Regions from separate parts of the Falsiroseomonas sp. RANM36 genome, predicted to be linked through region 2. Evidence: predicted binding sites of a transcription regulator. Region 2 holds the regulator's gene; the other holds the start of a gene.
The links. The regulator HrcA, encoded in region 2, represses chaperone genes, less so after heat shock. The targets are predictions, from matches to a motif close to GTTNGCACTCNCNNNNNGNGAGTGCNAAC.

Region 1 (3,847 bases), 420 kb from region 2:
CGTTCAGCGCGAACCAGCCCAGCCGCTCCTGCAGGACGCCGGCGGTGAAGCTCATCAGCGCCGTGGTGCCGAAGATCAGGAAGTCGTTCAGCGCCTGCACCTTGCCGCGTTCGTTGGGGCGATAGCAGGTGGTGACCAGCGTCGTCGCGCCGACGAAGAGGAAGTTCCAGCCGACGCCGTTCAGCGTCATCGCGATGCGGAAATGCCATTCGCTCAGTCCCGCCAGCCCCGCGGCGACGCCGGCGAACAGCAGCACCACGCCCACCGTCATCACGCGCGTGGTGCCGAAGCGGGTGATGAGGTGGCCGGTGAACAGCGCGGGGACGAACATGCCGAGGACATGCATCAGGATGACCATGTGCGCTGCCGTGTGCGGCATGCCGCAGCCGACGATCGCCAGCGGCGAGGCGCCCATGAGGAACACCATCACCCCGTAGCCGACCATGGCCGAGACCACGGCGGCGACGAAGCGCGGCTGCCGCGCGATCTCCGCCAGCGGGCGCGGCGGCAAGCCGCCCGCGTCCGGCACGCCCGCCATCGCCGCCCGCGCCTCGGGGAAGCGGACGAAGGACATCACCGTGAAGACGACGGCATGGATCAGGAAGATCGCCGCATAGGTGCCGATGTAGAACGGCATCCACTGGTCATGCGTCCAGCGCACCAGGTTCGGCCCCATGAAGGCCGCGACGATGCCGCCCGCCGTCACCCAGGAGATCGCCTTGGCGCGGTGCGACAGCGGCACCAGCTCCACCGCGGCGAAGCGGTACTGGTGCAGGCAGGCCACCGCGTAGCCGAGCAGGAACCCGCCGGCGCACATGGTCAGGAAGCTGCCGTTGTAGAGCCCGGTGCCGATCGTCGCGGCGCCCGCCATGCCGAACAGCGAGCCCACCCGGAAGCCGAAGCGGCGCCCCATGCGCTGCATCAGCAGCGCCGCCGGGAACACCCACAGCATCACGCCGAGGTGCTGCATCGTCACCGGCAGCGTCGCCAGGTCGCGATTGGCATAGAAGGTCACGACGGACAGCGCCGTGGCCGCCAGCATCATCGTGTTGCAGGCCTGGCCGAGCGCCTGGCAGACGGCCAGCAGGCCGAGATTGGCCCTGGCCCTGGCATCCAGGGAAGGATCTTGCTGCGCCTGGGGCATTGCGGGGAAGGCTATCCTCCGCGCCGCGCCGCCCTCAAGACGGGCGCGCGAAGGGGCAGCCATGCGCCGGGTGGGGGCCCCGGCCCTTCGCAGTCAGTGCAGCCGGAATTCTCCGCCGGCGTAGCGCAGCTCGGCCGGCTTGATCAGCGCGGCGGAGGCGACGCGGACGGAATGCAGCGGCGCCTCGATCTCGCGCTTCCAGAAATCCAGGAACCGGCCGAGCTCGGGGAAGCGTGGGGCCAGGTCGTGCTTCTGCCAGATGAAGCTCTGCAGGACGCCCGGATGGTCCGGCATGTGATAGAGCAGTTCGGCGGTGGTCAGCCGCCAGTCGGGCAGCGTCGGGAAACGGGCGAGACGCTCGAGACCGCTGAGATCCATGCTGTTCCTGTCCTCGTTCCGGCGTGATGGGCCGTGCCGTTCCTTCCCTGTTCCCGGCCCTGTTCCCGGCCCTGTTCCCGGCGTCGCGCCGCGGCGCCGCCGCCGGATGGGGGGAAGCATGCCATGGGGGGCCGGGCGCGATGCAAGAAAAACGTTGAAGTTCAACGCATTAGCACTCGCACTCCGAGAGTGCTGCCGACGCTTGACGACGCGGCGGGGCTGCCCTAGATCGCTGTCACTCCTCTGGGGGGAGTGCTAGCGGGCGCCGGAATGGGTCCGTTGGCGGCGGGAAGCAGGCCGGGTCCGGCATGCCCCCGCGTATCTCCGGAAGAGCTTGCCACTCATATGGAAGCAGTCAGGAGAGGATTCGCATGAACTTCCGTCCCCTGCACGACCGCGTTCTCGTTCGCCGCGTGACGGCCGAGGAGAAGACCGCGGGAGGCATCATCATCCCCGACACCGCCAAGGAGAAGCCGCAGGAAGGCGAAGTGATCGCCGTCGGCTCCGGCACCATCAACGAGAAGGGCGAGGTCCGCCCGCTCGACGTGAAGGCCGGCGACCGCATCCTGTTCGGCAAGTGGTCGGGCACCGAGGTGAAGCTCAACGGTGAGGAGCTCCTGATCATGAAGGAGTCCGACATCATGGGGATCCTCGACAACCCTTCCGTCGCGAAGGCGGCCTGAAGTCGTCGTCCCGCGAGGAACGCGGAAAGACGCATCTCAGGCTCGTCGTCTCGGACACACACACCTAGGGAACGGAAAACATGGCTGCAAAGGACGTCAAGTTCGGCGCCGGCGCGCGTGAGCGTATGCTCCGCGGCGTCGACATCCTCGCCGACGCGGTGAAGGTCACGCTCGGCCCGAAGGGCCGCAACGTTGTGATCGACAAGAGCTTCGGCGCGCCGCGGATCACCAAGGACGGCGTGACCGTCGCCAAGGAGATCGAGCTGGCCGACAAGTTCGAGAACATGGGCGCCCAGATGGTGCGCGAAGTGGCCTCGAAGACCAACGACATCGCCGGCGACGGCACCACCACCGCGACCGTGCTCGCCCAGGCGATCGTCCGCGAGGGCGCGAAGTCGGTGGCCGCGGGCATGAACCCGATGGACCTCAAGCGCGGCGTGGACAAGGCCGTGGCCGAGGTCGTGAAGTACCTCGAGAGCAACACCAAGAAGATCACGACCTCCGCCGAGGTCGCCCAGGTCGGCACGCTGTCGGCCAACGGCGAGACCGAGATCGGCGAGATGATCGCCAAGGCGATGGAGAAGGTCGGCAACGAGGGCGTCATCACGGTCGAGGAGGCGAAGTCCATCCAGACCGAGCTCGACGTCGTCGAGGGCATGCAGTTCGACCGCGGCTACGTCTCCCCGTATTTCATCACGAATGCGGAGAAGATGATCGCCGAGATGGACAACCCCTACATCCTGATCTTCGAGAAGAAGCTGTCGGGCCTGCAGCCCATGCTTCCGCTGCTCGAGGCGGTGGTGCAGTCGGGCCGTCCGCTGGTGATCGTGGCCGAGGACGTCGAGGGCGAGGCGCTGGCCACGCTCGTGGTCAACAAGCTGCGCGGCGGCCTGAAGGTCGCGGCGGTGAAGGCGCCGGGCTTCGGTGATCGCCGCAAGGCGATGCTCGAGGACATCGCGATCCTCACCGGCGGCCAGGTGATCTCCGAGGATCTCGGCATCAAGCTCGAGAACGTCACCCTCAACATGCTGGGCAAGGCCAAGACCGTCCGCATCGAGAAGGAGAACACCACGATCGTCGACGGCGCCGGCTCCAAGGAGGAGATCCAGGGCCGCTGCGAGCAGATCAAGGCGCAGATCGAGGAGACCACCTCGGACTACGACCGCGAGAAGCTGCAGGAGCGCCTGGCGAAGCTCGCCGGCGGCGTGGCGGTGATCCGCGTCGGCGGCTCCACCGAGGTCGAGGTGAAGGAGCGCAAGGACCGCGTGGACGACGCGCTCCACGCGACCCGCGCCGCGGTCGAGGAAGGCATCGTGCCGGGCGGCGGCGTCGCCCTGCTGCGCGCCTCCACCAAGCTCGGCGGGCTGAAGGGCCTGAACAACGACGAGCAGGTCGGCATCGAGATCGTGCGCCGCGCGATCCAGGCGCCGCTCAAGCAGATCGCCGAGAACGCCGGCAAGGACGGCGCGGTCGTGGCGGGCGAGATCCTGCGCAACGACGGCGCCTCCTACGGCTACGACGCGCAGAAGGACGAGTACAAGGACCTCGTCGCCGCCGGCATCATCGACCCGACCAAGGTCGTGCGCACGGCGCTGCAGGATGCGGCCTCGGTCGCCTCGCTGCTGATCACGACGGAGGCGAT
Region 2 (3,847 bases):
CGGCGTGCCCTGCCAGATCCCGCAGGAGATCGCCGCCACCTGGTCGCGCAGCGGGTTCTTCTTGAGGATGTTCTTGCCGATGGCGTGCTGGAAGGCCAGGTGCAGCGCCACCCAGGCGCCGGTGATGGAGGCGGTGCGCGTGCCGCCATCGGCGGTCAGCACGTCGCAATCCAGCGTGACGGTCATCTCGCCCATCGCCTTCAGGTCCGTGACCGCGCGCAGCGACCGGCCGATCAGGCGCTGGATCTCCTGCGTGCGGCCGGACTGCTTGCCGCGCGCCGCCTCGCGGTCGCTGCGGGTATGGGTGGAGCGGGGCAGCATGCCGTATTCGGCGGTGACCCAGCCCTGGCCCGAATTGCGCAGGAAGGGCGGCACCTTGCCCTCGATGCTGGCGGTGCAGAGGACCTCCGTCACGCCGAAGCGCACGAGGCAGGAGCCTTCGGCGTGGCGCGCCGCGCCCGGGGTCAGCGTCACGGCGCGCAGCTCGTCGGCCTGGCGCTTCGAGGGACGGTAGAAGGGCGGCTTGAAGCCGGCGGGGAACTCGATCATGGCGCGACGGCTAATCCCGCCCGGCCGGCGCGTCCAGCGTCAACCGCGGCAGACGATGCGCGGCTTGCCGTTCCGGCCGACCAGCACCGCCGCCTGCCGCCCCGCCGCGCAGAGGCCGCGCAGCACGGCGGGCGCCGAGAGCAGCGTGCCCCCCGCGACGCGCGCCACCCGCACCCGCGAATGATAGGCCAGCCCCCGCCCCGGCTCGGCCGAGTGGTACTGCGCGATCGCATCCGACCAGTTGCCGGTGCGCCGATGCAGGTCGCGCAGGAAGCGGACCGCATAGGCGACGTTGCGCGGCGGATCGAAGGCGGCCTCGAGGTCGGGAAAGGCCTGCGGATGGTGGAACAGGTTCACCTGCATGCAGCCGACATCCACCGAGGCGATGCCGCGCGCGCGCAGCGCCTCCACCTCCGCGATGGCGGCGCCCTTGCTCTCCGGGTAGCGGCCGGCGCCGTCGGCATTGATCGCGAAGGGCCAGGGGGCGACGCCGCCGCCCGGCGCGGGCCGCCCGCTCTCCACCCGCGCGATGGCCAGCAGCAGCCCGGCCGGGATGCCGGCCCCGCGCTCGGCGGCGGCGATGGCGCTGCCGCAGGCGGTCCAGGCATCGGCCCGCGCCGCCGCGGGCAGGGCGAGCAGGAGGGCGAGCAGCGCGAAAAGGGCCGGGCGGCGCATGGCGGGGCAGCCTGCGATGCCGGCCGGCCGCGGTCCAGCGCCGGGTCAGGTTGACCCCGGCCACGGCGTTTCCATACTGTTCCCTGAAGCAAGACGGTCCGGGACGCGCAGCACCATGGGTCCGATGCACCGGCCACCACGCCCCGCAGGGGTGCCGGCCATGAGCCTCTCCGCCGCCGGCACGCCGCCCCTGCCGCCCGGCCTGGACGACCGCGGCGCCGCCATCCTGCGCGAGCTGGTGGAGCTCTATGTCGCCACCGGCGAGCCGGTGGGCAGCCGCACCCTCTCCCGGCGGCTGCCGCAGGCGCTTTCGCCCGCCACCATCCGCAACGTGATGGCGGACCTCGAGGATGCCGGGCTGCTCTACGCGCCGCACACATCCGCCGGGCGGCTGCCGACGGAACGCGGCCTGCGCCTCTTCGTGGACGGGCTGCTGCAGTTCGGCGCGCTCGCGGAGGAGGAGCGGGACGCCATCGCCGCGCGCTGCGCCGGCGGCGGGCGCAGCCTGCAGGACACGCTGGCGGAGGCGGGGCAGATGCTCTCGGGCCTGGCCGGCGCCGCGGGCCTTGTCGTCGCGCCGAAGAGCGAGGCGCCGCTGCGCCATATCGAGTTCGTCGCCCTCGGCCCCGGCCGGGCGCTGGTGGTGCTGGTGACGGCGGATGGCCAGGTGGAGAACCGGGTGATCGAGGTTCCGCCCGGCCTGCCGCCCTCCGCGCTGGTGCAGGCGGGGAACTACCTGAATGCACGCCTGTCGGGCCGCACGCTGGACGAGGCGCGCGGCGCGGTCCAGGCGGAGATCGCGGCGAACCGCACCGCGCTGGATGAACTCACGCAGCAGGTGATCGCCGCCGGGCTGGCGACCTGGTCGGGCGGCGTCGGCGGCACGCTGATCCTGCGCGGCCAGGCGAAGCTGCTGCAGAACCTGGACCAGGTGGCGCGCGTGCAGGAGATCCAGGGCCTGTTCGAGCGGCTGGAGACGCAGGAGACGATGCTGCGCCTGCTGGATCTCGCGCAGCGCGGCGAGGGCGTGCAGATCTTCATCGGCGCCGAGAGCGGCCTGTTCGACAGCGCCGGTCTTTCCATGGTGGTGGCGCCCTTCCGCAACGCGCAGGACCAGCGGATCGTCGGCGCGATCGGCGTGGTGGGGCCAACGCGGATCAACTACGGGCGCATCGTGCCGGTGGTGGACTACACGGCGCGGGTCATCGGGCGGCTGCTGGGCTAGGCGGGATAACGCCCGACTGCGAAGCCGCGCGGACCGGAACGCGCTTCGTCGTCTTCCGCCGCACCTGCCAGCTCTTGGACGTGCCGCTCGCGCGCCGCTCGAGGTGAAAATCCGTCAGCGGTCGGATCAGCTCGATGAGTTGCTTGCGCGGCCAGCGCTTGCGGAAGTCGGGCGGCAGAAGCTGGCCGACCGTGCTGAGATTCGCCCAGCCATCCTTTGCCGCCGCATCGACGGCCTGTCCGACCATCGCCGCAAGCTCCGCGTCACCGTCCGGTACGTCGCGGAGCACCTGATCCATCAGGAAGAAGCGGTCGAAGGCGTCGCGATAGGGCTCGGGCGCCTTCGCCTCCCCGAAGCCCAGCGCCAGCAGCCCGGCGCGGCGGAGGCGCGCCACAAGCGCGCCGAAATCACTGTCGCTCGACATCACGCAAACCCCGCCGAACTGCCTCGAATGCAGCAGGTCCATCGCATCGATGGTGAGCGTGAAGTCTGCGGCGTTGCTGCGGGCCCGGCCACCATAGAACGGCACCCTGAGCACCCCATGCCGCCTGAACATGTCGTCCCAGCCGCGCAGGCATGTGTTCGCCCAGTCGCCATAGGCGCGGCGCTCCGCGATCTCGCCGTAGCCCGCCGCCAGTTGCACGACGCGATCCAGGGCAGCAGGCTGCGCGTTCTCAGCGTCGATCAGAAGGGCCAGCCGGCGCATGGCTTCATGCTGCGAAGCGCCAAGCGACGCCGCAATACGCAAGTTGCGCACATCGCGTGCGGAATGGTCAGGAAAGGTGGCACGGCGTCACGGCGCCGCCACAGGCCTGCCGCGAAGATCAGCGACACACCATATGCCAATGTCACCAGGCATGACTGACCCAAGGGCTTCCTCCATGCGGATGCGTCTCGCCCTGCTTCTCCCGCTGCTCCTGCTCGGCGCCTGCGCGGTCGTGCCGCCGGCCGGGCCCACGGTCTTCGCCCTGCCGCCCGAGGGAAAGGACCTGCAACGCTTCCAGGCCGAGGACGCGCAGTGCCGCAACTACGCCTTCGGCCAGATCGGCTACGCGCCGGCGCAGGCGGCGACCAACGCGGCCGTGGGCAGCGCGGCGGTGGGCACCGCGCGCGGCGCGGCGGCCGGCGCGTTGATCGGCTCGGCCAGCGGGCAGGCCGGGGCGGGCGCGGCGATCGGGGCGGGCACCGGCCTGGTGGCGGGATCGGCGGTGGGCGCGGGGAACGCCGCGGCCTCTTCCGCCGGACTGCAGGCCCGCTACGACGCCGCCTATGCACAGTGCATGGCAAGCGCCGGGAACCGGCTGCCGGCGCCGCCGCAGGTCGCCGTGGTGCCCTATGCGGCACCGGCCTATCCCTACCCCTATGCGTATCCCTATCCCTACGCCTACCCCTACTACT

Region 1: a site for HrcA is predicted at 1,754-1,782, ahead of groES (co-chaperone GroES). Genes of this name have one in related genera too.

What each region holds. Positions count from the first base shown of each region.
Region 1 is NZ_JBWXTD010000003.1:872,237-876,083, forward strand. It holds gene AC1MIR_RS08950 (MFS transporter) at 1-1,144, opposite strand, end outside; gene AC1MIR_RS08955 (usg protein) at 1,238-1,522, opposite strand; gene groES (co-chaperone GroES) at 1,894-2,205, shown strand; gene groL (chaperonin GroEL) at 2,286-3,847, shown strand, end outside.
Region 2 is NZ_JBWXTD010000003.1:1,294,891-1,298,737, reverse strand. It holds gene rph (ribonuclease PH) at 1-549, opposite strand, end outside; gene AC1MIR_RS11050 (lytic transglycosylase domain-containing protein) at 589-1,224, opposite strand; gene hrcA (heat-inducible transcriptional repressor HrcA) at 1,349-2,449, shown strand; gene AC1MIR_RS11040 (NYN domain-containing protein) at 2,427-3,155, opposite strand; gene AC1MIR_RS11035 (glycine zipper family protein) at 3,331-3,847, shown strand, end outside.